Regions from separate parts of the Mesorhizobium sp. P2_B5 genome, predicted to be linked through region 1. Evidence: riboswitches for the same ligand, from Rfam matches in the RefSeq annotation. Region 1 holds a riboswitch; each other region holds the start of a gene.
The links. A riboswitch is a leader RNA that binds a small molecule or an ion and turns the genes downstream of it on or off. The one in region 1 is predicted to bind cobalamin.
Positions count from the first base shown of each region.

Region 2: another riboswitch for cobalamin. It lies ahead of AC1D1N_RS18020 (aromatic ring-hydroxylating oxygenase subunit alpha); the one in region 1 lies ahead of AC1D1N_RS08280 (DUF1636 family protein).
Region 3: another riboswitch for cobalamin. It lies ahead of AC1D1N_RS07750 (CbtB domain-containing protein); the one in region 1 lies ahead of AC1D1N_RS08280 (DUF1636 family protein).

Region 1 covers NZ_JBFUDJ010000002.1:361,913-371,794, forward strand. Annotated here, with positions in the region: gene AC1D1N_RS08250 (NADH-quinone oxidoreductase subunit E) at 1-1,075, opposite strand, end outside; gene AC1D1N_RS08255 (NADH-quinone oxidoreductase subunit D) at 1,076-2,266, opposite strand; gene AC1D1N_RS08260 (NADH-quinone oxidoreductase subunit C) at 2,276-2,881, opposite strand; gene AC1D1N_RS08265 (NuoB/complex I 20 kDa subunit family protein) at 2,886-3,467, opposite strand; gene AC1D1N_RS08270 (NADH-quinone oxidoreductase subunit A) at 3,458-3,823, opposite strand; gene AC1D1N_RS08275 (winged helix-turn-helix domain-containing protein) at 4,158-5,357, shown strand; cobalamin riboswitch at 5,387-5,589, shown strand; gene AC1D1N_RS08280 (DUF1636 family protein) at 5,629-6,054, shown strand; gene cobW (cobalamin biosynthesis protein CobW) at 6,057-7,109, shown strand; gene cobN (cobaltochelatase subunit CobN) at 7,128-9,882, shown strand, end outside.
Region 2 covers NZ_JBFUDJ010000005.1:6,016-15,897, reverse strand. Annotated here, with positions in the region: gene AC1D1N_RS18025 (FAD-binding oxidoreductase) at 120-1,220, opposite strand; gene AC1D1N_RS18020 (aromatic ring-hydroxylating oxygenase subunit alpha) at 1,299-2,546, opposite strand; cobalamin riboswitch at 2,663-2,865, opposite strand; gene AC1D1N_RS18015 (DUF680 domain-containing protein) at 3,368-3,571, shown strand; gene AC1D1N_RS18010 (DUF680 domain-containing protein) at 3,652-3,855, shown strand; gene AC1D1N_RS18005 (DUF680 domain-containing protein) at 3,979-4,218, shown strand; gene AC1D1N_RS18000 (ABC transporter ATP-binding protein) at 4,393-5,505, opposite strand; gene bglA (beta-galactosidase BglA) at 5,571-7,232, opposite strand; gene AC1D1N_RS17990 (carbohydrate ABC transporter permease) at 7,238-8,392, opposite strand; gene AC1D1N_RS17985 (carbohydrate ABC transporter permease) at 8,394-9,407, opposite strand; gene AC1D1N_RS17980 (ABC transporter substrate-binding protein) at 9,627-9,882, opposite strand, start outside.
Region 3 covers NZ_JBFUDJ010000002.1:248,723-258,604, forward strand. Annotated here, with positions in the region: gene AC1D1N_RS07710 (RidA family protein) at 240-623, shown strand; gene AC1D1N_RS07715 (creatininase family protein) at 762-1,565, shown strand; gene AC1D1N_RS07720 (tyrosine phosphatase family protein) at 1,569-2,078, opposite strand; gene cobD (threonine-phosphate decarboxylase CobD) at 2,075-3,130, opposite strand; gene cbiB (adenosylcobinamide-phosphate synthase CbiB) at 3,129-4,106, shown strand; gene cobO (cob(I)yrinic acid a,c-diamide adenosyltransferase) at 4,269-4,883, opposite strand; gene cobU (bifunctional adenosylcobinamide kinase/adenosylcobinamide-phosphate guanylyltransferase) at 4,885-5,397, opposite strand; gene AC1D1N_RS07745 (CbtA family protein) at 5,390-6,163, opposite strand; gene AC1D1N_RS07750 (CbtB domain-containing protein) at 6,179-6,358, opposite strand; cobalamin riboswitch at 6,395-6,589, opposite strand; gene AC1D1N_RS07755 (gamma-glutamylcyclotransferase) at 6,657-7,349, opposite strand; gene AC1D1N_RS07760 (aromatic ring-hydroxylating oxygenase subunit alpha) at 7,473-8,636, shown strand; gene AC1D1N_RS07765 (hypothetical protein) at 8,637-8,762, opposite strand; gene AC1D1N_RS07770 (acetyltransferase domain-containing protein) at 8,911-9,882, shown strand, end outside.

The sequences.
Region 1 (9,882 bases):
CGCCCGAGATCAGCTTGAGATCGTCGACCGCGACCGGCCTGTCGATGCCGGCCGGACGGTTCTTGTCTTTGAGCGACGGTTTTGCCGGCCTGGCAGCTGGAATCTTGACTTCCGGCGCTTTGAAGGCAGTCGCCGGCTCGGCTTTGTTCCTGGAGCCGCTACGCTGTTTCGAGACCTCCTCGACTTCCGGCGCAGCCAGGTTGGCATTGGCAGCTGAATGCAGCGGCGCGGCAACGCTCGCTGCTTTTTCCACCTCGGGCGCGACCTTGACCGGCGATGGCGACTTCAGAGCCGGACTGGTCTCTGGAGCATCGGTCTTTGGCTTGCCGGCCTTGGACGGAGCAACCGGCGCTGCGGCAGGCGCCTGCGAAACCGTAGCGGCCGGCGCAACCGCGGCTGGCGCCGTTCTTGCAGCTTTGGTCGCCGCCTTGGCTTCCTTGTCGCGCGTCGCCTTGAGGATCGCCTTTTCGCTCTTCAGCGTCGTCAGACCGGGAGCCGGCTCCGAGCCGGTTCGACCGTTCTGCGGTCCCGTCGGAACCGAGGCGCCCTTGCCCGCATCGTAGAGATCGATGATTTCGGCCAGCCGTTCCGGCGTCAGATCCTCGAACGTGTCCTTGAAGACCATGACCATCGGCGCGTTGACGCAGGCGCCCAGGCACTCGACCTCCTCCCACGACAGCGTGCCCTTGTCGTTGGTGTGGAACTGGTCGTGGTGGATCTTCGAGCGGCACACGTCCATCAGCGCTTCCGAGCCGCGCAACATGCAGGGGGTGGTGCCGCAGACCTGAATATGCGCGCGTGTGCCGACCGGATTGAGCTGATACTGCGTGTAGAAGGTCGCAACCTCAAGCCCACGGATGCGCGGCATGCCGAGCATGTCGGAAATAGTCTCGATCGCCGCCTTGGTGACCCAGCCTTCCTGTTCCTGCGCGATCATCAGCAAGGGAATGATCGCCGACTGCTCGCGACCCTTCGGATATTTCTTGATCCATTGCTTGGCCGCTGCCGCATTCGCCCGGTTGAAGGCGAAGGACGCTGGCTGGACGCTGGCTTCTGCGAGACGGCGGACTGACATTTAGCGATCGACCTCACCAAACACGATGTCGAGGGAGCCGAGAACGGCGGTGACGTCGGCCAACATGTGGCCGCGGCAAAGGAAGTCCATGGCTTGCAGATGCGCGAAGCCCGGCGCGCGCAGCTTGCAGCGGTACGGCTTGTTGGTACCGTCGGAGACGAGATAGACGCCGAACTCGCCCTTCGGCGCTTCGACAGCCGCATAAACCTCGCCGGCCGGCACGCGATAGCCCTCGGTGTAGAGCTTGAAATGATGGATCAGCGCTTCCATCGAGCGCTTCATCGCCTGGCGCTTGGGCGGCACCACCTTGCCGTCGAGGTTCGATACCGGGCCGGTGCTTTCCTTGCCGAGCAACAGATCGACGCACTGGCGCATGATTTTCGCCGACTGGCGCATTTCTTCCATGCGCACCAGGTAACGGTCGTAGCAGTCGCCGTTCTTGCCGATCGGGATGTCGAAATCCATCTCGGAATAGCATTCATAGGGCTGCGACTTGCGCAGATCCCAGGCAGCGCCCGAACCGCGCACCATGACGCCGGAAAAACCCCAGGCCCAGGCATCGGCCAGCGACACGGTGCCGATATCGACATTGCGCTGCTTGAAGATGCGGTTGCCGGTGAGCAGTCTGTCGAGATCGTCGAGCGACTTCAGGAACGGATCGATCCACTTGCCGATGTCCTCGACCAGCTTCGCCGGCAGGTCCTGGTGCACGCCGCCGGGGCGGAAATAGGCGGCATGCATGCGCGAGCCGGAAGCCCGCTCATAAAACACCATCAGCTTTTCGCGTTCGACGAAGCCCCACAGCGGCGGCGTCAGCGCGCCGATGTCGAGCGCCTGTGTCGTCACATTGAGGATGTGCGACATGATGCGGCCGATCTCGCAATAAAGCACGCGGATGAGCTGCCCGCGCTTCGGCACTTCGATACCGAGCAGCCGCTCGGCGGCAAGCGCGAAGGCATGTTCCTGGTTCATCGGCGCGCAATAGTCGAGCCGGTCGAGATAAGGCACCGCCTGCAGATAGGTCTTGTGCTCGATCAGCTTTTCGGTGCCGCGATGCAGCAGGCCGATATGCGGATCGACGCGATCCACGACCTCACCGTCCAACTCAAGCACCAACCTCAAAACACCATGCGCCGCAGGGTGTTGAGGTCCAAAGTTAATGTTAAAATTGCGGACGGAGGTTTCGGCCATTCTGGCGCCTCAATTCGTCTTGGCTTTTTCGTCCCCGGGCAGCACGTAGTCGGTGCCCTCCCACGGGGAAAGAAAATCGAAATTGCGGAATTCCTGCTTCAATTCCACCGGCTCGTAGATCACGCGCTTGGCCTCGTCGTCGTAGCGGACTTCGACGAAACCGGTCAGCGGGAAATCCTTGCGCAGCGGGTGACCCTCGAAGCCGTAATCCGTGAGGATGCGGCGCAGATCCGGATGGCCGGAGAACAGGACGCCATAGAGATCGTAGGTCTCGCGCTCATACCAGTCGGCGCCGGGATAGACTGATGTCAGCGACGGCACCAGCGTCTCTTCGTCGGCCTGGACCTTGATGCGGATGCGCAAATTCTGCTTCGGAGACAACAGATGATAGACGACATCGAAGCGCTTGATCCGTGACGGATAGTCGGCGCCGCAGACATCGATGATCGAGATGAACTGGCAGCGTGGATCGTCGCGCAGGAAGGTCGCCACGTCGATCAGGTCGCCGGGCTCGACCGAGATCGTCAGTTCGCCATAGGCGAACACCGCATCGGTGACGCGACCCGGCAGCTTTTCGCCGAGATAGGTCGACAGTTCGCTAAGGGATGCGGCCATGGATTTACCGTTCGATCGTGCCGGTGCGGCGAATCTTCTTCTGCAAGAGAAGAATGCCGTAGAGCAGCGCTTCGGCGCTCGGCGGGCAGCCAGGGACATAGATGTCGACCGGCACGATGCGGTCGCAGCCGCGCACCACCGAATAGGAATAGTGGTAGTAGCCGCCGCCGTTGGCGCAGGAGCCCATCGAGATGACGTAGCGCGGCTCCGGCATCTGGTCGTAGACCTTGCGCAAAGCCGGGGCCATCTTGTTGGTCAGCGTTCCCGCCACGATCATGATGTCGGATTGGCGCGGCGAGGCGCGCGGCGCAACACCGAAGCGCTCCGAATCGTAGCGCGGCATCGAGGTGTGGATCATCTCGACAGCGCAGCAGGCCAGACCGAAGGTCATGAACATCAGCGAGCCGCTGCGCGCCCAGGTGATCAGCGCCTCGGTCGAGGTGACCAGAAACCCCTTGTCGGCGAGTTCATTGTTGATCTCGAGGAAGAACGGGTCGTCAGAACCGACCGGACGTCCGGTATTGGGGTCGATCAGGCCCTTGGGCTTCGGCGCGACGAGCGTACCGGAACTGTCGTTCAATCCCATTCCAGCGCTCCTTTTTTCCATTCATAGGCGAAGCCGATGGTCAGCACCGCCAAAAACACCATCATCGACCAGAAACCGAGCATGCCGATCTTCGAGAACGACACCGCCCACGGGAACAGGAAGGCCACTTCCAGGTCGAAGATGATGAACAGGATCGACACCAGGTAGAAGCGGATGTCGAATTTCATGCGGGCATCGTCGAAAGAGTTGAAGCCGCACTCATAGGCGGAAAGCTTTTCCGGGTCGGGACTGCGGTAGGCCACCAGGAACGGCGCTATGATAAGCGCCAGGCCGACGACCGCCGCCATGGCGATGAAGAGGACGATGGGCAGGTACGAACTGAGCAGTGCGTTCATGCTGCGGCTTTCCGTTGGCGGCCAATCCACTTTGATTACAGCAACCAACCCTAATGCGGAAGCGTGACAGTTTAACCGCTGAACCGTTTTAGGTGCCTATGCTGCAACGCGGCGAGGGTTAGCGCAGGGCTTTCGGCGAAGCAAGTCAAACCTTGTTCAAAACGCAGTGCTGGACGGCAGGTCGGGAAAAACTGGTCCGATCCGCTCCTGTTTGATTTCCTTCACCTTTTACTCCACTTTTGTCTCCTGACATGTCTCCCGCCATTTGCCTGCTAGCATGGTCGGAATCACCGGCAAAAAATGCGCGAACAGGGACCAGGGCAAAGGCATCTTGATGAAGGACAAAATATCGCTCGCCATGGCCAGGCGGATCGCACTGGCCGCGCAGGGTTTTGCCGACCCCCGGCCGGGCGGCACACCCGACCGCCGCCACCTCGCCCGGGTGCTCTCGCGCACCGGCCTGCTGCAGATCGATTCCGTCAGCGCCGTGGTGCGCGCCCACTATATGCCGCTCTATTCGCGCCTTGGCCCCTACCCGCTGGCTTTGCTCGACAATGCCGCGGTCACCCGCAAGCGCACGGTGTTCGAATATTGGGCGCATGAGGCCTCGTTCCTGCCGGTCGAGACCTGGCCGCTGATGCGCTGGCGCATGCAGCGTGCCGAGAGCGGCGACGAAATGTATCTCGGTCTCGCCAAATGGGGCCGCGAGCACGCCGCCTATATCGAGGAGATCTACCGCGCGGTCGCCGAGCGCGGTCCGATCGCCGCTTCGGCGCTCGAAGGCCAGAAGGGCTCGGGCGGCTGGTGGGGCTGGAGCCATGCCAAGCATGCTTTCGAGTGGCTGTTCTGGGCCGGCCGTATCACCACGGCCCACCGTCGCGGCTTCGAGCGCTTCTACGACCTCCCCGAGCGCGTGCTGCCGCAGGCGATCCTCGATCTGCCGGTGCCGGCCGCCAAGGACGCGCACCGCGAGTTGCTGCGCATTTCCGCCCGCGCCCACGGCATCGCGACATCTGGCGATTTGCGCGACTATTTCCGCCTGTCGCCGGCCGACATGAAGGGCCGGCTGGAAGAGTTGGTCGAGACGGGCGAGCTGTTGCCGGTGCGCGTCGAAGGCTGGGACAAGCCGGCTTACCTCCACAAGGACGCCCGCCTGCCGCGAAAAATCGAAGCCCGTGCCTTGCTGGCGCCGTTCGACCCCGTCGTCTTCGAGCGTTCGCGCAGCGAGCGTCTGTTCGATTTCCGCTACCGCATCGAGATCTACACGCCTGCCGACAAGCGGCAATACGGCTATTACGTCCTGCCCTTCCTGCTCGGCGACCGGATCGTGGGGCGCGTCGACCTCAAAGCCGACCGTCCCGCCAGCGTGCTGCGCGTCCACGCGGCTTATGCCGAACCCAAAGCGCCACCTGAGACCGCCGCACAACTCTTCGAGGAATTGAAGCAGATGCAGGGCTGGCTTGGCCTCGAGCGCATCGAAGTGACGCCGGCCGGCGATTTGGGACAGCCTTTGGCCGACATTGCCATGTCGTAGCCGTGCGTTGACAGTGCTGCCCGCAAAAGCCTAAATCCGCTGCAGACGGTCCCCTGCCCGCAACGGCTGGGGCCAAGAGGGAATGCGGTGCGGGACAAAATCCCAAATCCGCGGCTGTCCCCGCAACTGTAAGCGACGAGCCAAGGCCGAAAGCCACTGGGTAACACCGGGAAGGCGGCTACCAAGGCGATGACCCGCGAGCCAGGAGACCTGCCGTCTGCGACAGAAGAATCCGATCGCCTGGCGGGTTTCCGGGCAAGGAGCCCGGTTTTTGGACCAGAACAGCAGTTTTTCGGCTGGCACAGCGGATATTTCGCCCGCCGATGGCGACGCCTTGGTCGGCGTCACCGTCATCGTCTGCGCCTCCTGCCGCGACGAGACCGGCTCAGACGCCCATCCCCGCGCCGGCGAATTGCTGGCTGAGGACACGCGCCGCGCCGCTGCCGGCGACATCCGTGTCCGCACCGTCGAATGCCTCGGCAATTGCAAGCGTCGGCTCAGCGCTGCGATCCTGCGCGACAGCTGCTGGAGCTATGTCTTCGGCGACCTGACCGCGACCAGCGGCGCCGATCTCGTCACCGGCGCCAAGCTCTTCGCCACCTCGACGGACGGCCTCATCCCCTGGCGCGGCCGGCCCGATAGCCTCAAGCGCGGCCTCGTTGCCCGCATCCCACCCCTCGACATGTTGAAGGACTGACCATGAACGCTCCAAATCCGGCCGGCAATCTCTCCCGTGTTCCCTGCACCGTCGTCACCGGCTTTCTCGGCGCCGGCAAGACGACGCTGGTCCGCCATCTCCTGGAAAATGCCGGCGGCAAGCGCATTGCCATCATCGTCAACGAGTTCGGCGACATCGGCATCGACGGCGAGATACTCAAGGGATGTGGCATCGACACCTGCCCCGAGGAAAACATCGTTGAGCTGGCCAATGGCTGCATCTGCTGCACTGTCGCCGACGATTTCGTGCCGGCCCTCGACCGGATCCTGGCGCTGACGCCGAAGGTCGACCACATCCTGATCGAGACCTCGGGCCTGGCGCTGCCCAAGCCGCTGGTCCAGGCGTTCCAGTGGCCGAGCGTGAAAGGCCGGGTGACCGTCGATGGCGTCATCGCCGTGGTCGACGGCCCGGCGCTGGCCGAAGGCCGTGTCGCCAACGACATGGACGCCCTGCAGGCGCAGCGGGTCAAGGACGAAACGCTCGACCATGACGACCCGGTCGAAGAGGTGTTCGAGGACCAGATCGCCTGCGCCGACCTGATCATCCTGTCGAAGAGTGATCTGATGGATTCAGCCGGTTCGGCCCGCGCCAACGCCATCATCGGCGAACACTCTGCCCGCGCTGTAAAAATCGTGGCGACCGCGCATGGCAAGGTCGATCCCTCGATCCTGCTGGGCCTCGGCCTCGCCGTCGAGGACGATATCGAGAACCGCAAGTCGCACCATGACGGCGCTTTCGACCACGAGCACGACGACTTCGACACCTTCATCGTCGACATTCCCTCGATCGCCAATCCGGACGAACTGGCAAAGCGCGTCACCACCATTGCCGAAGAAGAGAATGTGCTGCGCGTGAAAGGCTTCGTCGATGTCGGCGGCAAGCCGATGCGGCTTTTGCTGCAGGCCGTCGGCCCGCGCGTCAACCATTACTATGACCGCGCCTGGACGGCCGAGGACGACCGCCGCTCGCGCCTCGTCGTCATTGGCCTCAAGGGGCTGAACCGCCCGGCGATCGAGCGTATACTCGCCGGCTGATCTCAGGCACGAGCCGCGATGCACATCCTCACCACCACATCCGCCTCGCTCGACGATCTCGCCGAGCCGGTCGATCTCCGGCAGACGCCGGCGGATGTCGTGGCGCTGTCCTTCACCGACAGCGATCTGGCCGGGCTGGCGGCCGCATGGAAGGCTGATGCCGGCCGCCTGCCCTCGATGCGATTGGCGGCGCTCCGCGATCTGCGCCACCCCATGTCCGTCGACCTCTGGGTCGACAGCGTCGCCCGCCACGCCAAGATGATTTTGGTGCGCATCCTCGGCGGCTACGACTGGTGGCGCTACGGCTGCGACCAGCTTGCAGCAATCGCCCGTGAGCGGGGCATCAAACTCGCCCTGCTGCCCGGCGAAGGCCACGACGAGGACCTGCGCCTGATCGAAGCCTCGACGCTGCCGCGTGAGGAACTGGACGCCTTGCTTGGTTATTTCCGCGAGGGCGGCCCGGAGAATATGAGCGCACTGATGCGCAGGCTGGCAGGGCTGGCCGGGTCGGATGTGGCGGCGGCCGAGCCGGTCGCGGTGCCGAAAGCCGGGTTTTATGAGCCGGGGCGTGGAGTTGTCGACGTTGGCGATCCTTCACACCCCCCTCTGTCCTGCCGGACATCTCCCCCGCAAGGGGGGAGATCAACCGTCACCAAAGCCGGCCCCTCTTCTGCGCCGTTGGACAAGAATCTGTCTGGACCATCCAAGATTGGCGAAATCGCCGATGACAGCGCAATCTCCCCCCTTGCGGGGGAGATGTCCGGCAGGACAGAGGGGGGTGGGCGGGAACGCGACGCCGACAATCCCCCCGCACCCATCATCCCCATCCTCTTCTACCGCTCGATGCTGCTGGCTGCCGATGTCGCGCCCATCGACGCGCTTTTTGATGCACTCCGCCAGCGCGGCATCACCCCGGTCCCGATCTTCGTCTCCAGCCTGAAAGACGCCACCTCCCTCGCCTTCGTCGAAACCACGCTTGCCTCGCTCAAACCCGCCGCCATCATCACAGCCACCGCCTTCGCTTCCGGTGCCGAGCCCGGCGTGGAAACCCTGTTCGACCGCGCCGGCGTGCCGGTCTTCCAGGTCATCGTCGCCACCACTCGCCGCGACGTCTGGGACAAGAACCAGCGCGGTCTGGCGCCCGCCGACCTTGCCATGCATGTCGTGCTGCCCGAACTCGACGGCCGCATCCTTGCCGGCGCGATTTCCTTCAAGGGCGAAAGCGAGACCGACCCCGCACTCGGCCACCGCGCCTTCGCCAACCGGCCGGAACCGGATCGCGTGGCGCAGGTGGCGGATAGGGTAGCGGCGTTTATTCGCCTGCAGGAGACGGCTCGCGCGGCGCGCAAGCTGGCGATATTGATTCCCGACTATCCGAGCGCCCCCGGCCGCACCGGCTACGCTGTCGGCCTCGACGTGCCATCCAGCGTGCTGGCGATGCTGCATGACCTGAGGGAACAGGGCTACGCCGTTGAAGCGATTCCGCAATCGCCGCGCGCGTTGCTGGATTTGCTGGAGGCGGGCGGGCAAGGGCTGAAGCTGGAGGACTATGTCTCGCTCTCGACAGGGTTACCGACAGCGGCAATGGCTGCGGTGGAGGATGCTTGGGGCAAGGCAGACGGGACAGGTTTGCGCGAGGCGCCCCCAGAGGGGGGAGTGACAGAACGCCAACCTTCACTATCAAGCAAAAAGCACTTCCCCTTCCGCGCCGCCACCTTCGGCAACATCACAGTCGCACTGGCCCCCGATCGTGGCCGCTCGGCCGACCGCCGCGCCGATTACCACGACCCGACGCTCCCTCCACGTCACGATCTGATCGCCTTCGGCCTGTGGCTGCGCAAATCGCTCGGCATCCATGCTCTCATCCATGTCGGCGCGCACGGCACGCTGGAATGGCTGCCCGGCAAGACGGTCGCGCTGTCGCTAGCCTGCTTTCCCGAGGTCGTCACCGGCCCGCTGCCGGTCATCTATCCCTTCATCGTCTCCAATCCAGGCGAAGCCGCGCAGGCCAAGCGGCGCATCGCTGCCGTCACCCTTGGCCATTTGCCGCCGCCGCTGGCCGGCGCGGGACTGGACGAAGAACAGCACAGACTCGAGCGGCTGGTCGACGAATACGCCCAGGCCGACGGCCTCGACCGCCGCCGCCGCGACCGCCTCGCAAAACTGATCGTCGACACCGCGCGAAAGACCGGCCTTGCCTCCGAAGCCGGCGTCGCCAAAACCGACGCGCCCGACGAGGCGCTGCGTCGCATCGACGCCTGGCTCTGCGATCTCAAGGATTTCGCCATCAAGGACGGTCTGCATATCTACGGCCGGGCACCCGACGACGAACCAGATGCCATGCGCCTGCAAAGCGTTGCTGCCGAGAAGTCTGCGCTGCTGGCCGCGCTCGACGGCCGTCACGTCAAGGCCGGTCCGGCCGGCGCGCCGGCGCGTGGCCGCTCCGATGTGCTGCCCACTGGCCGCAACCTGTTCACCTCCGACCCGCGCACCATGCCGACGCCGACCGCCTATGATCTGGGCCGAGCGGCAGCGGAAGAAGTGGTGCGCGGCTACATGCAATCGCATGGCGACTGGCCGCGCTCGCTGGTCATCGATCTCTGGGGCTCGGCGTCGCTGCGAACCGGCGGCGAGGAAATCGCGCAGGGCCTGGCGCTGATGGGCTGTCGTCCGCAATGGGATTCTGCAACAGGCCGCATCACCGGCATCGAGGTGCTGCCTCCGGCCACGCTCGGCCGCCCGCGCGTCGATGTCACCTGGCGCATATCAGGCC
Region 2 (9,882 bases), on a different contig from region 1:
TCACGGTCTGGCAAGCCCTTCCGAGAGTGCGTCTAAATCAGTTGGCCCATTCTTGGCAAGACAAAGACCCGCAGGCACCCTGTCTGCGCCTGATGAGCAGCTACGGTTATGGCGGCCGCTCAGGCCTCGATTTCGAGCGCCGACAGCGGTTTTGAGCAGCAGGCAAGAATGAAGCCGTCGTCGATTTCATGATCGAGAATGCCGCCATTGTGGCTCATCTCGACAGCGCCGGAGACCTTCTTCACCTTGCAAGTGCCGCACAGGCCGAATTCACAAGCGGCGGGAATCCGCACGCCCGAAGCGCGCGCCGTCTGCAGCACGGTCTGGCCGGCGACGCATTCGGCGTCGACCTCCGAAAGCGAGAAGCGGATCGGCGTCACGGCTTCGGCAGGAGCAGTGATGCCTTCTTCAGCGGGAGACGCAAACGGCGCCGGGATTTCCTCCACCGCGGGCGCGGCAAAGCTCTCCTGATGATATTTCATCATGTCGAAGCCGGCGGCATCCAGCATGCCGCGCACGGCGCGCATGAAGGGATCGGGACCGCAGCAAAAGATCTCGCGCTCGCGGAAATCGGGCGCCAGCAAGGGCAGCCGGATCGCGTCGATGCGGCCCATATGACCGTACCAGCCTTCACGGCTCGAGCGTTCCTCGATCATGAAGCCGAGCGACAGGCCGGGCATATGGCCGCCGAGCAGTTCGAGCTCCTTGCGGAAGATGATCTCCTCGGGGCGTCGCGCGCAGTTGACGAAGCCGACATCGGTCCACGGCGCACAGTCGTTCAGCCAGCGCAGCATCGACATCATCGGCGTCACGCCGGAGCCGGCCGAAATGAACAGATATTTGGCCGCCGGGTGGCTGTGCAACGAGAAGTCGCCGGCCGGTCCATAGGCCTTGACATGCGAGCCGGGCGTCAAATGGTCGAACATCCATCGCGTGCCGATGCTGCCGGCCTGCGCCTTGACCGTTACTGCGATCGAAAACGGCCGCGATGGCGACGACGACAGCGTGTAGGTGCGCATCAGCGGCCCGTCAGGTGTCGGCAGCTCCAGCGTCACGAACTGACCCGGCTTGTAGCGGAACCAGGTCTGGTTGTCGGAGCGGAAGGTGAAGGTCTTGACGCCTGGCGCCTCGTCGCTGACGCCGATCACCTCCAGCACCTGCAGCCTGTCATTCCACGGCGCCATCTGGTCGAGATGGCGATAGAGCCCAAGATCCGTCATCGCATTCATCCCCCTGTCCTTTTTGCTCTGCTCATGTCGTGATCCCAAAACCGCAATACACTTTTGGGCGACATGAGCTCACGCGACGCTGCGCAGCGCCGGCCGGCCGCCTTCGGCAAGGCGCGGACCGATGAAGGCTGCGTACCATTCGACGAACTGGATCACGCCGCCCTCATGCAGCTCCGAATAGGGGCCTGGCTCATAGGCCGGAGACAGGATGCCGAAGGCGTTCTCCTCGACGATGCGACGGTCCTGGTCGTTGGTCTCGGTCCAGACATGCGTGAGTTCGTCGATGGTGTAGTCGACGCCCTCGACCGCATCCTTGTGCACCAGCCACTTGGTCGTCACCGCGGTCTCCGTGGCGCTGATCGGCAGCACCCGGAAGGTCACTGCATGGTCGATGAGGATGTGGTTCCAGGTCGTCGGATAGTGGTAGTGCATCAAGGTGCCGATGCGGTCGGCGGCAACAGTGTCGGAGAGGTTCTTCGTCACCGCGCGCTTTCCCGTCATCGTGTAACTGACGGCATCGCGCAGCAGCGGCGCGCGGGTGGCGCGGTATTGTCCGGCCGGATCGATGCGGAATTTGCTCGGCAGGCCCGCCGCTTCGCATTTCGCCCAATGCGCCAGCATCTCCGGATCGCTGTCGGCGCCCTGCACGCCGGTTACCGTCGGCGCTTCCGGGAAGGTCTTGCAGAGTTCGGGATGGTTGCCGGCGCAGTGGTAGCACTCGCGGTTGTTTTCCCAGACCAGCTTCCAGTTGCCCTTCTCGACGATGGTCGATTCGAAAGCGATCTTGGCTTCGCTCAGCCGGTGCGGCTTGAGGTAGGGCTCGATCATGGCGCGCATCGGCGCGAAGTCTGCGGGTTCTTTCGCCAGGCAGATGAAGATGTACCCGGCCACGCTTTCGCATGCGACCGGCTTCAGGCCGAACTGGCTCTTGTCGAAACCCTCGGCCATCTGGCGGGCGAACAGCAGTCGGCCGTCGAGCTCGTAGGTCCACTGGTGATAGGGGCAGACGAGCTTTGCCGCCGTGCCTTTCTCGGTGTTGCAGACGCGGCTGCCGCGATGGCGGCAGGAATTGTGAAAGGCGTTGATGTTGCCCTTCTGGTCGCGGACGAGCACCACCGGATAGTCGCCGATCTGCACGGTGATATAACTGCCGGGCTTCGGCAGTTCGCAATCATGGCCGACGAACAGCCAGTCGCGATACCAGATCAGCTCCATGTCGAGCTTGAAATAGTCCGGGTCGGTGTAGAAGGGTTGCTCGAGCGAAAAGCCTTGCTTGCGGCCGTTCAAGAGCCTCAGCATGTCGTTGCGCGCATCCATAGTTCTGTCCTCGTGGTTTAAGGACTGAACTTGGTGGTGATGGAGGAAGGATCGGCCGCAGGCCGGCAACACGCCGGCATGCGCTATCCACCTCTTGACCGCCCACCGCGATCAGTCGAGTTCAAGCATCTCGGGCTGGTTTCCGGGCTCTGGAGTTGTCCTTGCGGACCATCGCGACACCTTCCCAGGCTTCTTGCCCAGTGGTCTCCCGTTGCGACTTGAACTCCACCACCGTTGCGGGGGCAGCGCCGGATTCTGACCGGCTTCCCAATTCTCCGCTCCGTCGTCACGAAGCGGCACCTGAGATGGGATCATCTAATCACGGCAGCGATCGCGACATCGGCATGAAAGCGACATCGTCTCCATGCGGCGCGACACGCACGACAAACGCGGCGGCAGACGATCGTGGGGCTGACGGTGTTGTTTTCGGGGCGGATCGCGGCCCTCGCAAATCACCTCGAATCAGACTGCCGACCAAGGGAAAACACGTCAACGGTATCGAAAAGTGACTATTAGCAGTTTCTAAAATCGAACCGAACGGTTCGTTTCTGTTGACAATGCGTGCAGGACGGTGTGAACGCTGACGCCCGGACACACTCGGTGAGCCAGACGCCATGGTCACATAAGTCTTTGTATTATTTATAAAAAGTTAGATGATAGGCATGCTTATGAAAATTACAAGAGGTGAAATCATGGCCCAGCCGGAACAACTTCGTGATTGGAAACCAGCCTATGGCTTTCCCACATCGGGGCTGTCCGAACGACGCGAATTGCTCCCACCACACGCCGCTGAGACGGACAGCAAAACTGGAGTACTAAAAATGAAAAAGATCATCCTTACTGCCGCCGCCGTTTTGGCCATCACCGGCAGCGCCTTCGCTGGTAGCGACAATTATGGTTCCAATGGTGCGAACCAGCCCGCTGCCGCGGTTGACAGCTCGTATACGGCTTCCATTCAGAAGTCGGCGCACGCTGACAAGCAGCCCGTCGTTCAGGGCAGCGACCGCAACCTCTTCGGCCGTTAACAGCTGATCCCGATCCAAACAAAAGCGTGGCGGCCTGTCCGCTGCTCTTGGGATCTCGAAGAAATTCAGGAGTATTTAAAATGAAAAAGATCATCCTTACTGCCGCCGCCGTTTTGGCCATCACCGGCAGCGCCTTCGCCGCCAGTGACAACTATGGTTCGAACGGCGCCAACCAGCCTGCGGTTACGTCGACCGATAGTGGCCACACGGCTTCGGTTGCGAAGTCGGATTCGGCTGCTCAGGCCCCCGCACAGGGCGCCGACCGTAACCTCTTCGGTCGCTAACAGACGATCGGGATCTGACCTCAGAGTTTTTCGGACAACGATCCCAGTCGAACATCGAACAAGCCGGAGAGCGGCGGGACTGTCGGCCGCTCCGCCACATGATGGAAATTCAGGAGACTTGACATGAAGAAGATTGCTCTTGCTGCCGCTGCGCTTTTGGTTGCCGCCGGCAGTGCTTATGCCCGCAACGACAATGTCGGCGGTAGCGCCGTCGACAACCAGGCGACCGTCAACGTAGACAACACCCGGACGTCGTCGGTACCGAACACCGGTTCGCCGGTCTACAAGCTGTTGAACTCGTCGGGTGACGTGCAGAAGCTCGCCCCGCAAGGCAGCAACCGGAACCTCTTCGGCAACCGCTAGAACGTTTCACCGTTTCACAGAAACGGCGAACCGCACTATCTGTTTGTTTTTCGCAATTCCCGGACGGAAAACCGCTCACACTTTTCCTGGAATTGCTCTAACAGCCGAAGTTTGAAAAAAGAGCGGCGGGCCTGGCCCGCCGCTCTTTTTTCATGCCGATACGACGCGCCGATCTCAGGCCGCCTTCACTTCCACGGGCTTGAGCGAGAAGGAATGTCCCTCGGCGTCAAATATGTGCAGGTCGCCGGCATCCGCAGTCAGCCGCAGCTTCGCCCCGCGCTTGACCTCGACATTGCCGGGCAGCTTGGTCACCAGCGGCAGGTCGGCGCGGCCGATGTCGACATAGACCAGCTGGACCTCGCCGAGCTGCTCGACATAGTCCACCACGCCTTCGAAAAGATACTCCGTGCCGGTGGCGACCGACAGATCTTCCGGCCGCACGCCGAAGCTGACTGCCGCACCCTTGGCCGAAGCCGGTGTCGCGATCGGCACCGTGGCCTTGCGGCCGCCGACATGGCTGACGATGGTCGGGTCGCCCGCCTTGTCGATTGTCGCCGGCAAGATATTCATGGCCGGCGAGCCGATGAACTGGGCAACGAACAGATTGCCGGGCTTCTTGTAGAGGTCCATCGGCGTGCCGACCTGCTCGATATGGCCGTCCTTCAGCACCACGATGCGGTCGGCCAGCGTCATCGCCTCGACCTGATCATGGGTGACGTAGATCATCGTTGTAGCCGGCATCGATTCCTTGAGCTTGGCGATCTCGATGCGGGTGGCGACGCGCAGCGCCGCGTCCAGGTTCGACAGCGGCTCGTCGAACAGAAACACTTTCGGGTTGCGCACGATGGCGCGGCCGATGGCGACGCGCTGGCGCTGGCCGCCCGACATCGCCTTGGGCAGACGGTCGAGATATTTGGTCAGCTGCAGGATCTCGGCTGCCTGCCGTACCCGTTTGTCGATCTCGGCCTTGCTTTCCTTGCCGATCTTCATCGAGAACGCCATGTTGTCGTAGACGGTCATGTGGGGGTAGAGCGCATAGGACTGGAACACCATGGCGATGCCGCGCTTTGAAGGCGGCACATCGTTGACCACCTCGCCGGCGATCTTCAGCTCACCGGAGGTGATTTCCTCAAGCCCCGCGATGGACCTCAGCAAGGTCGACTTGCCGCAGCCCGACGGGCCGACAAAGACGATGAACTCACCCGACTTTATGTCGAGGTCGATGCCATGGAGAATGTGCAGATTGCCGTATGATTTCTTCACTTGTCTCAGCGTGACATCGGCCATGATTTCCTCCCAGTGATTTCCCTAGAGAACCCAGATTTCCTCAAGAAATTCCGTTTCGTCAAAACTCAGTCGATGCGCCCGAACCAGGCGCCGTAGCCGCCGAGGCGGATCGAACCTGTGCCGGATTGTCCCGAAAAACCGTGCCCGGCCAAGGGCTGCAGCGCCTGGCCGAGATCGACCTCGGCCGGCCTGCTGCCCAGATTGAAGACGCAGACGATCTGCTCATTGCCCTCGCGGCGGGTGAAGGCGACGGTGTCGCCCTCGCTTTCGATGAATTCGATGTCGCCTTTGGCCAGCGCCGGATGCTGACGGCGGAAGCCGAGAAAACGCCGGTAGTGCTCAAGCAGCGAGGCGGCGTCGCCCTGCTGCACGTTGACCGCCTGCGACAAATGCTTGCCCGGTACCGGCAGCCAGGGCTTGGCCGTCGAGAAGCCGGCATTGCTGGCGGTTGCATCCCACACCATCGGCGTGCGGCAGCCGTCGCGGCCCTTGAATTCGGGCCAGAAGCGGATGCCATAGGGGTCCTGCAGATCCTCGAACTTAAGCTCGGCTTCGCCCAGCCCAAGCTCCTCGCCCTGATAGAGGCAGACCGAACCGCGCAGCGACATCAGCAGCGCCGAGATCACCTTGAGATAGGCCGCCGGATCGGCCTCATCGGCAGCCCAGCGCGAAGCCGGACGCATCACGTCATGGTTGGAGAAGGCCCAGCATGACCAGCCGTCGCTGGCGACCTTTCCGAAGGCTTCCAGCACCTGACGCACCTTGGCGGCGCTGATCTTTTCCGGCGCCAGGAAGTCGAAGGAATAGCACATATGGACGCGCTTGCCGCCGGCCGTGTAGGCGGCCACCACTTCCAGCCCACGCTGCGAATCGCCGACTTCGCCGACGGCGGCGGTCGCCGGATATTCGTCGAGCAGCGCCCGGAACCGTTCGAGGAAGGCAAGGTTCTCCGGCCGGCTCTTGTCGTAGAGATGGTCCTGGTAGTTGTACGGATTGACAGCGGGTGCGGTCTGGTCGTTGCGCTCTTCCGGCGGCAGCGGCGGGTTGTTCTCCAGCCCCTGGCTGTGGAAGTAGAAATTGATGGTGTCGAGGCGAAAGCCGTCGACGCCGCGCTCCAGCCAGAAGCGGGTGACGTCGAGCAGCGCGTCCTGGACTTCCAGATTGTGGAAGTTGAGGTCCGGCTGCTCGGACAGGAAATTATGCAGATAATACTGCTGGCGGCTTGTGTCCCACTGCCAGGCCGAGCCGCCGAAGATCGACAGCCAGTTGTTGGGCGGCGTGCCGTCCGCCCGGGCGTCGGCCCAGACATACCAGTCGGCCTTCGGGTTAGCCCGATTGGCGCGGCTTTCCTTGAACCATGGATGGATGTCGGCGGTGTGCGACAGCACTTCGTCGATCATCACCTTGAGACCGAGGTGATGGGCTTCCGCCACCAGCGCGTCGAAATCGGCGAGCGTGCCGAACATCGGATCGACGTCGCAATAGTCCGAGACGTCGTAGCCGAAATCCTTCATCGGCGACTTGAAGAAGGGCGAAATCCAGATGGCATCGACACCCAGCGAGGCGATGTAGGGCAACCTGCGGATGATGCCCTTGAGGTCGCCTATGCCGTCGCCATCGGAGTCCTGGTAGGAGCGCGGATAGATCTGGTAGATCACCGCGCCCCGCCACCAGTCGCGATCGACGGCGAGATCGGGCTTCGAGGTCGCCTTCAAAGCGGATTGCATCAGTCTCAACCTCCTTTGACCGAGCCGGCCAGCAGCCCGCGGACGAAATAGCGCTGTAGCGAGAAGAACACGATCAGCGGCACGATGATGGTGACGAAGGCCGATGTCGTCAGGATCTCCCAGTCGCCGCCGCGCGAACCGAGCAGCGCATTGAGCTTGGCGGTCAGCACGATCTGATCGCCCTCGGTACCGAGGAAAACCATCGCCACCAACAAATCGTTCCACACCCACAGGAACTGGAAGATGGCGAAGGAGGCCAGCACCGGGAACGACAGCGGCAGCACGATCTTGACAAATATCTCGAAATCGCTGGCGCCGTCGATGCGCGCCGATTCCATGATCTCGCGCGGCAGGCCGGCAATGTAGCTGCGCAGGAGATAGATGGCGAAGGGCAGGCCGAAGCCGGTATGCGCCAGCCAGATGCCGAGATAGGTTTTCGACGGCACGCCGAAGAAAGTGCCGACACCGTTGTACAGTTTGAGCAACGGGATCAGCGACATCTGCAGCGGCACGACCAGCAGGCCGATGATGACGGCGATCAGCAGCGCGCGGCCGGGAAAGCGCATCCAGGCCAGCGCATAGGCGGCGAAGGCCGCGATCAGGATCGGGATGACGGTCGCCGGAATGGTGACGGTCAGCGAGTTCATGAACGAGCGGCCTATGCCTTCGGAAAACAGCACCGTGTTGTAGTTGTCGGTGGTGAATTTCGGCGGCGCCGACGAGGCATAATAGACGCGCTGGCCACGATCGCCCTCAAAGGCTTTCGGCGACGACATGACGAAAGTTCCGTCGGCATTGAGCTGCAAGGTGACTCCGTCGCCGAGATCGGCAGTCGTGCCGGCCGGATATTGCGTCGGTGCCGCCGACTTGACGCCGAAAGCGCTGATGTTGCGGGCGGCAGCGTCGCCGAAGATGTTGCCGGCAAGCACGAATTTCCCGTCCTTCTCAACCTGCGCCGAGGCAGGCGGCAACCGGCCGGCTTCGGTCTGGGTGGAGCTGGAGAACGAATTCCACCAGCCCGAGGCGATGATCTGGTCCTTGTCGCGCAGCGACGAGACCAGGATGCCGAGCGTCGGCACGGTCCAGATGGCGACGAAGATGAGCACGGCGATGTGGACGCCGAAACGGCTGGCAAAGGATTTTCCGGTCGCGACGGCCATCTCAATGTCCTCCCGTCTCTTTGTTCGCCTGGCGGATGTTCCAGACCATGATCGGGATAACCGCGATCATGATGATGATGGCGATGGTGGCGCCGCGGCCGAAATCACCGCCGCCGCGGAACATCCAGTCGAACATCAGATTGGCCAGCACCTGGCTGTTCCATTGGCCGTTGGTCATGGTCAGCACGATGTCGAACACTTTCAGCACCAGGATGGTGATCGTCGTCCAGACCACGGCAATGGTGCCCCAGATCTGCGGCACCATGATCTTCCAGAAAATCTGGAACGGATTGGCGCCGTCGATGACCGCGGCTTCGAGCGTCTCTTCAGGGATGCCGCGCAGCGCCGAAGACAGGATGACCATGGCAAAGCCGGTCTGGATCCAGATCAGGATGATCATCAGGAAGAAATTGTTCCAGAACGGCAGCGATATCCAGACCTGCGGCTGGCCGCCGAAATACTGGATGATGGCGTTGAGCAGGCCGATCTGCGTCTGGCCCTCGCCGCGATATTCGTAGATGAATTTCCAGATCACGCTGGCGCCGACGAAGGAGATCGCCAGCGGCAGGAAGATCAGGCTCTTGGCGATCGTGCCCCACCAGATCTTGTCGGTGAGCACGGCGATGATCAGCCCGAGGAAGGTACACGCCGCCGGCACCACCGCCAGCCAGATGATGTTGTTCAGGATCGAGTTGCGGAACTCACGGTCGCCGAACGCCCATTCATAATTGGCGAAGCCGACAAAGTGCTGGCCGCCGCGGTCGAGGAAGGACAGCCAGAGCGTCGCCACCACCGGATAGATCAGGTAGACGGTAAGGATGATCATCGCCGGGCCGACGAACAGCCAGGGACGCACCAGCCCTTGCCGGCGCAGATTATCGATGGCCGCAGCCCCGGCGACGCCGCGCGACGGGAAAATCAGGTCGACCAGCTTGTTGGCGCCCCAGAAATAGGCGACGCAGCCGCCGACGCCGATGATGATGACAAAAATGGCCGATAAGATCTGAGCAGCCATGGGTCCCTCTCCCTGCGCATGATCGGCCGGGCTTTGAACAGCCCTGGCGATGTGGCAATGCGCCGATTTAAGTTATTCGGAACGAACGAACGCAAATCGGTCCGGCGTACGGCGCCGGTCGGATCCGGGCCAACAAGGCCCGGATCCAGTCTGTGGAGGAAGTCCTGAACTTGCAGCCAAAGCGGCTGCTGACTCGCCGCTGATTGCTTGGCCCGCTGATTACTTGATCGCGTCCCAGCTCTTCTGGATGTCGGTTGCGACATCCTGGGCCGACTTGCCGCCAACCAGATCGATCATGCCGGTCCAGAAGGCGCCGGCGCCGATCTTGCCCGGCATCAGGTCCGAACCGTCGAAGCGGAAGGTCGAGGCATTGGCGAGGATTTCGCCCTGCTTCTTCAGCGCGTCGCTGGCATAGGCATCCTTGTTGACCGACTTGAGCGGCGTCACGAAGCCGCCTTGGGCCATCCAGATTTCA
Region 3 (9,882 bases), 110 kb from region 1:
GTTGGCTCCGGAGCGTCACGCGCCGGGCTCGACACCATTGGTCCAAGAAGCAAGACACATGCCACCGCCCGGACCGCCTGCTTCACGCGGCAGCCATTGCCAAGACCGGACGGGTCATGCTGTGCGGGAGGCATCGTGCCTATTTTTTGGACGCCTGTCCACAATCGCCCCGGCAACATGCACTACATCTTGAGAGACTTGCTTACCGGCCCTAGGCTACCGCCAAACCGGAGATTGCCATGTTCAGATTCCTCGCCCCGAAGTCGATCAAGCCGCCTTTCGCGCGCTACAGCCACGGCGTCGAAGTGCCGGCGGGCAAGCGGCTGGTGCTGTGCTCGGGTCAGGTCGCTATAACGGCGGACGACCAGATTCCGGAGGATGCCGGCGGCCAGGCCGAACTCTGCTTTCAAAACATAGCGGCGATTCTGGCTGAAGCCGGGCTCGGGCTTGCCGACATTGTACGCATCAACGCCTACGTCACCGACCGCGCGCATCTGCGGCCCTATATGGATGTCCGCGATCGGCTGTTTGCCAGCCCGGCGCCGGCCTCGACACTGATGATCGTGTCGGGCTTCGCGCGGCCCGAATTCAAGGTCGAGGTCGAGGCGATCGCCGCTGGGTGAGGAGTGGTCCGCGAAGCGGATGGAAAGCCACAGAATTGGCTTTCCAAGCGACGAACGCCCGAAGCCATAGCGGAGGGCCGGGTCGACAATTTCGGGTTCCAGCCCTAAAGGCTGTCGCGTCCATTGAAGAGGCATGACATGACCGTTGCAAACAGACGCGTGTGGTGGGGCGATTACCGGACCACCGAATACGCTACGATCGACCCGGAGGCCACAATTGCCGTCCTGCCGGTGGCGGCGATCGAGCAGCACGGCCCGCATCTGCCTGTATCAACCGACACATCGATCATGAACGGCATGCTGGAGACGGTGATCGCCCGCCTGCCAGGCGATCTCGACATCCGCATTCTGCCCGTCCAGGCGGTCGGCAAATCGAACGAGCATCTGCATGCACCGGGCACGCTCACTTTGCCTGCGACGACCCTGGTCGATGCCTGGACCGAACTTGGCCTGTCCATCGCCCGTGCCGGGGTGAGAAAACTGATCGTCGTCAACTCGCATGGCGGCAATGAAGAGATCATGGGCATCGTCACGCGCGAGCTGCGCGTGCGTGAAAGGATGCTGGCGGTGAAGACCAGCTGGCAGCGCTTCGGCCGCCCGGCCGGCATGTACACCGAGCTGGAAGATCGCCACGGCATTCATGGTGGCGATGTCGAGACTTCACTAATGCTGCATTTCCGCCCGGAGCTGGTCGACATGGGCAAGGCCGACAATTTCGTCTCCAAGGTCGCCCGCGCCGAGACCGAATTTGCGCTGCTGCGCCACACCGGCACACACGCCTTCGCCTGGATCGCCAGCGACCTCAACCCCAACGGCGTCGTCGGCGACGCCTCGATCGCCACCGCGGAAAAAGGCCGGCTGACGGCGGAGCATCAGGCCGACGGTTTCGTCACCCTGTTGAAGGACGTGCGCAAGGCGAAGCTCGCCGACTGGTTGGCGTAAAGCTCAGCCGTCGATCTTGAAAACAAACGGCGTGCCCTCAAAAGCGTCGGCGCCACGTCCGATCGCTTCGATCGCTTCGATCATGCGGCCTTGGCGTGAGAGCAACATATCGGCTACCGCGATCAGCCGCGGATTGGGCGTCGCCGAGGGCGAAAGCTTCCGCAATGTCTGCGCCAGTTCCGCCTCGTCGCGCTTCGGCGCCAGCGCTGCAGCAATGATATAGGCCGAGGCGGTCGAGCGGCTGATGCCGGCGTAGCAGTGCACGACCATCGGCTTGGCGCGATCCCATTTGCGGGCAAAATCGAGCAGATTGCGCACATGGTCTTCACCCGGCATGGTCATGCCGTCCTGCGCCACCGCGATATCGTGCATGACCAGATGCAGGTGGTTTTCCCGCGCAATCGAGGCCGGCCGCATCACCTCGGTGCCGGCGGCAAGCAGCGACAGCACGCGCTCGGCGCCGCTTCTGGCCACCGTCTCCTCGAGCTTGGACAGCGAACAGACATGGATCATCGCGCGATCTCCCTGGCGCTATCGTCGCGCCGTGCGTCCCAGCCGGCAAGCGCCGATTCAAGCCGCTGCCATTCCTCCTGACGTCCAGGCAGTCCCGCGCGCAGCACGTGCGGGCGGTCGGAAAAATGCCGGAGCAGGATGCCGCACTCGCCAAGCGCCGAAAACAGACCGGGCGCATCGGCAAATCGCAGATAGCGAAACAGCGTCGTGCCGCCGGCGACGGGAATGCCAAACCGACCGAACAGCGCGTCGAGTCGCGCGGCATCCTCGGCCAGCCGGCGGCGCATGTCGGCCTGCCAGCCGCTGTCGGCAAGCGCCCTTATGCCATATTCGAGCGCTGGGCCGCCCACCGCCCAAGGTCCGAATTGCGTCTCCAGCCTTTCGACCGTCAGCGTTTCGGAAAGCGCAAAACCGAGCCGCAGGCCGGCAAGGCCAAAGAACTTGCCGAAGGAGCGCAGCACGACGATGCCGCCCTGCCCGACATCGCCGGCCAGGCTTTCCACGTGCGGGCCGACATCCATGAAGGCTTCGTCGACCACCAGCAGCCCGCCCTTGGCGCGCAACTCCCCGGCAAGCCGAAGCAGCCTTTCCCGCGAAACGACGCGTCCATCGGGATTGTTGGGATTGACGACAATGGCAAGGTCAGCTGCGGCAAGCGCCTCGACATCCTCGACCTCCGCCACGGCATGGCCGGCGATCGCAGCCGCCCTGGCATGCTCTGCATAGGTCGGCCCCAGCACCAACGCCCGGCCTGGGCTCACCAGCGAGGCGACGCGTGGCAACAGGATCTGCGTGCCCGGGGCTGCTGCAACATGCACCGCCGACGGCGCGCCATAGGCATCGGCGGCGACCTTAGTCAGCTCATGCAGACGCGCGGCTTCCGGCAATCGCGACAGAGCGGTGGCGGGCAGCTCGAAAAGCGGGTAGGAGTGCGGATTGATACCTGTCGAAAGATCGACGAAAGGCTGTGGCGCGTGGGGGAAGAGCGCGCTCGCCCGGCCAAGGGATCCACCGTGATCCACCGCAGCAATCGCTCCATCAGAAAGCTTCATGTCGGTCCTGATCGCTTTCCTGTCGCTGGCCATCGAACGCATCCTGGGCTACCCGGACTGGCTGTTCCGTGCCGTTGGCCATCCCGTCACCTGGTTCGGCAGGCTGATAGCCTTTCTCGACCTCCGGCTCAACCGCGACACTGATTCCGACGCGCAGCGTCGTCGCCGCGGCATGCAGGCGCTGCTGGTGATCGTGCTGGTGCCGGCGCTGATCGCCTTCGCCGTGCAAATCCTGCTCTGGCAGCTCTTTCCCGCCGGGATGATCATCACAGCGATCCTGGCCTCGTCGCTGCTGTCGCAAAAGAGCCTCACCGAACATGTCGAAGCTGTGGCCGACGCGCTGGACACCGGCGGGCTGGCGCTCGGCCGCATTGCGGTCGCCCGCATTGTCGGCCGCGATCCGGAAAAGCTCGACCACGCCGGCGTCAGCCGGGCCGCGATCGAAAGCCTGGCCGAGAATTTCTCCGATGGCATCGTCGCGCCCGCCTTCTGGACCGGTGTTTGCGGGCTGGCTGGCGGCGTCGCCTACAAGGTGGCCAACACCGCCGATTCGATGATCGGCCATCGCACGCCGCGCCACGAGGCCTTCGGCCGGGCAGCGGCACGCTTCGACGACTGGATCAACCTGCCGGCCTCCCGGCTGACGGCGCTGTTGATCGTCGCTGCCGCCTTTCTTGTCCGCGACGCCGACCCTCGCAACGCTTGGGAAGCTGTGCGCCGCGACGCCAAAAAGCACCGCTCGCCCAATGCCGGTTGGCCGGAGGCGGCGATGGCCGGCGCGCTCGGCCTGGCATTGGCGGGACCGCGCACCTACGGCGGCGTTGTCGTCGAGGATGCGTTCATGGGCGAAGGCGGCCGGCGCGAGGCCGAGAGCCTGGACATCAGGCGGGCGTTGAAACTCTACCAGGTCGCCGACTATCTGCTGATCGCGCTGTTCGGGTTGCTCTCGGCGGCGCTGATCGCGATGACGTTCTGAGAGCTTCACCCTCCCCTTCCTTCACCCTCCCCTTGGGGAGGGTCGGCGCGAAGCGCCGGGGTGGGGGACAGCGCCCTACGAGAACCCCCACCCCGATCCGCTTCGCGGATCGACCCTCCCCACAAGGGGGAGGGTAAGAAACCGCACAAGGTGGAAGGAACCCTAAAACTCGATCCCCTGCTGCGCTTTCACGCCCGCAGAAAAATGATGCTTGGTCACGACCATCTCGGTGACAAGATCCGCTGCCTCGACCAGCGCCGGCTTGGCGTTGCGGCCGGTGACGACGACATGCAGGCCTTCGCGCCGCGCCTTTAGGGCCGCCACGACCTTGTCTAGATCGAGATAATCGTAGCGCAGCGCAATGTTCAGTTCGTCCAGCACGACAAGGCTGATGGACGGATCGGCGATCAACTCCAGCGCCTTGGCCCAGGCGGCTTCGGCCGCCGCAATGTCGCGCTTCAAATCCTGCGTTTCCCAGGTGAAACCTTCGCCCATCGTGTGCCAGACGACGCGGTCGCCGAACGCCGCGAAGGCATCCTTTTCGCCGGTGTGCCATTTGCCCTTGATGAACTGCACGACGCCGACGCGCTTGCCATAGCCGAGCATGCGCAGCGCCAGGCCGAAGGCGGCCGTGGTCTTGCCCTTGCCGGGTCCGGTGTTGACGATCAAGAGGCCCTTCTCGACCGTCTTTTCCGCAACCTCGGCGTCCTGCACCGCCTTGCGCTTGGCCATCTTGGCGCGGTGGCGTTCCTCGTCCTTGGCGTCGATATCGGTCATCTCATTTCACCTTGAGCGGCAGCCCCGCCACCATCAGTAGCACCGTATCGGCAATTGCCGCGACCTGCTGGTTGAGCCGGCCGGCAGCGTCGCGGAACCGGCGTGCGAGCGCATTGTCGGGCACGATGCCTTGCCCGACTTCGTTCGAGACCACGAACCACGGCCCGCGCGGCCGTGACAGCACGTCGGTTAGCCGCCGGCATTCCGCCTCAAGATCATGATCGGCCAGCATATGATTGGTCAGCCACAGCGTCAGGCAATCGACGAGTACGGGCTGGTTGTCCGGCAAGGCCTTGAGCGCACCGGCAACATCAAGCGGCGCATCGATGGTTGCCCAGCCTTCGCCGCGCCGCGACCTGTGTTGCGCGATGCGCTCGCGCATCTCATCGTCATAGGCGTCAGCGGTGGCGATATAGACCCATGGCGGCGGTAGCGCCGTCGCCAAGGTTTCGGCATGCGCGCTCTTGCCGGAGCGCGCACCGCCGATGATGAAGGTCAAACTGCGATTAGGCAAAGCTGTCGCGCAGGCTGGTCGCCGTGCCGGTGAAGCGCCCTCGCACCAGGCCGACAACCGCGCCGAGCACCAGCCAGAACACCAGATTGGTCACCGTCACCGCCACCACGAACTGGTGATGCAGGCCTTCGGGGATCGGCGTCTCGAAGCTGTCCGGCTGCGGCGCGCCGACAATATGCGGCGCCACGATCAGGGCCACCGCCAGGATCGCCAGCGGCAGCGATTTGCGGAAGGCGATCAGGCCGAGACCGGCCGCGGTCGCCGCCACCGTTGCCCACCACCAGATCTGGCGCTGGGTGAGGTCGGCCGCCGGCATCGCCGGCAGTTCCGGCGGCAGGCCGAGGCCCGGGGCGAGCGTGAACGCGGCAAAACCGGCCAGACCCCAGAATACACCCTGGCGCCAGTTGCCGATGCCGCCGGCGAATTCGGAAACCGCGACCAGGACCAGCGCGAAACCGATGCCGGTGACGATATTGGCCAGAATGCTGAAGGTGAAGCGCTCGAAGCCGTCGGCCGGCGCCCAGCCTTCGTCCTCCGCCGGCGCGGCTGCCTCAGCCGGTGCTGCGCTGCTCATGGCATTGGTGTCCGTAACATTGGCGGCGGGCGCTGCGGCATGCTCATGTTCATGGCCGCCACCGGCCTGTTCGAAGACTTCCGCCTTCAGGATGAGCGGCACGGTGGCATAGGCCTGCATGCAGGCGAGGACGACGCCTGCCACGAGCCCGGCGATCGCCGCGACGAACACGACGTTGCGAAACAGATTCATGATGTCAGATCCTCGTCAGTGGCAGGGAAACGCCATCGAATGGCGATAGTCGTGCGCGGCATTGTGGACCGCATCGATATGCGAGAAACCGACAACGCCGATGACGAAAATGCCCAGAAACGCGCTAAGCACGAGCTGCATGAAGCGCGACTGCGAGGAGACGGAAGCGCCGAGGGAGACGGAAGCGGTATTCATATCTTGTCCTTTCGCCCTCCACCCGAGGGCATCGAAGTCAGTTCCCTGTCGCCGGCAGGTCTCCTGGCTCGCGGAATAACGCCCTTCCCCACCTTCCCGAAGAAAAATCCTCAGTGGCTTGGAGAGGACTACCGCACACAGTTGCGGGGGCAGCCGCGGCATTGGGCAACAACTCAGCCCTCACCGCATTCCCTCTTGGTCCCTAGCGGAACCGACGACATGCGCGACTATAGGCTGAAACAGCCGCATCCGGCAAACCAAATTCCGCCGGCCAACAGCGCGAATGCGCCATGCAGCGTTACGGGTTCAGGGCGGTGATCCGCTCGGCAACCAGCCGCTGCAGCCGCCAGAGATGGCGGTCGTGAATGCCGCGCCCCTCCAGATTCTTCACCGTGTTGTAGAGATAGTCGGCGCCCGACCCCCAGTGCCCGCAGGATGTGGCCAGCCGCTCGACGACCTTCGCCTCGTCGAGCGGGCCGGAATAGCTCAGCCCGTTGCGGTTGATGACGAAAGCTAGCGCCCTGAGCGGACCGGCCTCGCTTGCAAGCTTCAGCATGCGCGGCCGGTAGCTTGTCGGCTTCAGCGTGACTTCGCGCCGGAATAGCTTGCCCAGTTGCTCTCGCCGGTTGTCGTCGGTCAGCCGAAAGGCAACGCCTTTGCACTGGCCGCCGCTGTCGAGCGCCATCATCAGGCCGGGGCTTTCCTTGGTGCCCCGCCAGCGCGTCATGTTCATGCAAAAGGAACGGTGCCAGCCGCGCGCCAGCGCAACACGCTCCTCGACATAATCGATTTCCGGTTTCCAGATCAGCGAGCCATAGCCGAACAGCCACAGCGGTTCGCTGTCGGGGAGCTCGGCCTGCAACTCATCCAGCAGCGCGTCATAGTCGCTGTCATCGAGGTGCATCGCCTCCGGGTCAGGCCCGGCGTCGGCGATCTCGCGCCAGCAACGCGCGACCAGCTCCGGCGTAAGCGACATCTGTCGTGCGGCCACGTTCCGAATCCCCTCATGTCCATGACATGATTATGCGCCGCACCCGCAACCGGCAATGCGGCACCCTGATTGACAAACGATTTGCCGGGGTGTCGGCTGGCGTATCCCTAGAGGAAGCCAGCCATGCAACCCAATCCGAGCCAGCGCGACCCCTATAACGGCCTGACGAAGGCCGAGCCGACGCTGCCGTCCTCGGCCTATTGGGACGCCGACGCCTACCAGCGCGATCTCGACGCCATCTGGTACAAAAGCTGGCTGCTCGTCTGCCGCGAGGCCGACCTTGCCCAGCCTTTGGCGTTCAGGACTTTACGCGTCGGCACCCAGGAAATCGTCGTGCTGCGCGACGACACCGGCGAACTGCGCGCCTTTCACAACACCTGCCGGCATCGCGGCTCGCAGCTTTGCCAGGAGAGCGAGGGCCGGCTGAAGGCGCGGCTCATCACCTGCCCCTACCACGCCTGGTCCTATTCGCTGCGCGGCGATCTCGTGCGCGTTCCCTCGAAATCGCTGCCCGACGGTTTCGACAAGGCCGATCATCCGCTTTATCGGGTGGCGCTCTCGGTGTGGCGCGGCTTTGTCTTCATCAACCTTGCTGAAAGCGTCGACGGTACGGCTGCGTCATCCTTCGATCCGGCTTCCGGCAACCTCGGCAACTGGCCGCTGGAAACGCTGGTATCAGGCCATGTCCTGCGCAAGGTGATGAATTGCAACTGGAAGATCTTTTGGGAGAACTTCAACGAGTGCCTGCACTGCCCTGGCGTCCACAAGGACCTGTCGCGGCTGGTGCCGATCTACGGCCGCGGCCTGATGAGCCGGCACGACGACCCCGACTGGGTTCGCCATGCCGACAATGACGCGCCGGAGTTTTCCGGCGGCTTGCGCGCCGGCGCCGAGACCTGGTCGCGCGACGGCCACGTCCATGGCCCGGTCTTCTCCGGCTTGACGCCGGCCGAGCGCGCGGCCGGCCAGACCTATGCCACCAACCTGCCCTCGATGTTCATCGTTGGCCATGTCGATTATGTCAGGACCGTGCGGCTGACGCCGCTCGGTCCCGAACAGACCGAGCTCACCGCCGAATGGCTGTTCGCGCCCGAGGCGCTGGCTCAGACCGACATCGACAATGTCGTCGCCTTCGGCACCCAGGTGCTGGAAGAGGATGCCGCGATCTGCGAGGTCAACCAGAAAGGCCTGCGCTCGATGCGTCACCATGCCGGCGTGCTGATGCCGGAGGAATACGACCTGCATCGCTTCCACAACTGGGTGCGCGAACGCCACGCGACATCCTGATCAAGGCGATTTCGGCAGATAGGGACACGTGACAAAGCCGCAGGCCGCGGCCAGCAGGCCGAGCGTGACGAAAACCGAGCCCAGGCCGAAAAACGCCAGCACCACCGAATAGACCAGGGGCGGCAAAAAGCGAATTCGGCCAAAGCCTTTCCGGCTCTGGCCTAAAGCGCCGCCTCATGTAGCCGCGACGCCAGCGATGCCAGCGCGCACGGCCTTCTTTTGTCCGGTGCAACCGTGATAGTCGTCTTCAGGGGCTGAATCAGATTACGAGACCATGAGCATCCAAACGCCGATCGCACCTGTTCCGGATCAACCGAAGCGCATCGTCGCCATCGACGTCATGCGCGGCATCGCGCTGATCGCCATGGCCAGCTACCACTTCACCTGGGATCTCGAGAATTTCCACTACACCGATCCCGGCCTCACCGCCGTCGGCTGGTGGAAGATCTATGCGCGCTGCATCGCCTCGACCTTCCTGTTCCTGGTCGGTGTCAGCCTGTTTCTCGCCCATGGCAGGCAGATCCGCTGGACCGGCTTTTGGAAACGCTTTGCCATGGTCGCCGTGGCGGCGGCTGCCATATCGGCGGTCACCTATTTCTTGACGCCGGACAGCTTCATCTTCTTCGGCATCCTGCACGAGATCACGCTTGCCAGCCTGCTCGGCCTTCTGTTCCTGCGGCTGCCGGCGCTGCTGACGCTGGTCGTGGCGGCGGTAGTGATCGCAGCGCCCCTCTATCTCAGATCCGAAGCCTTCGATCATCCGGCGCTGTGGTGGGTCGGCCTGTCGGCGGTCAACCCGCGCTCCAACGACTATGTTCCGCTGTTTCCCTGGTTCGGCGCCGTGCTTGTGGGCATCGCGGCGGCAAAACTAGCCTCCACCACCGGCCTGCTAGCGCGGCTGGCGACGCTGACGCCGGGAAGCTGGGCGAAGCCATTCACCTTCATCGGCCGCCACAGCCTGGCGTTCTACCTGATCCACCAGCCGCTGCTGTTCGGCTGTGTCTGGCTGTTCTCGCAAATCTCGCCGGCGCCGGTCGAGACCCGGGAAGTGGTCTTCCTCAAGGAATGCCAGGTATCCTGCGAACAGCAGCGCGACACGGAGTTCTGTGCCAGCTATTGTGTGTGCATGCTGGACACGCTGCAAGGCGAGGCAGCATTCGACCGGCTCTACAATGGCGACCAGACTCCGGAGTTCAAGGCGCATCTCGCTGAACTCGCCGGCATCTGCACCGCCAAGACGGAGGAG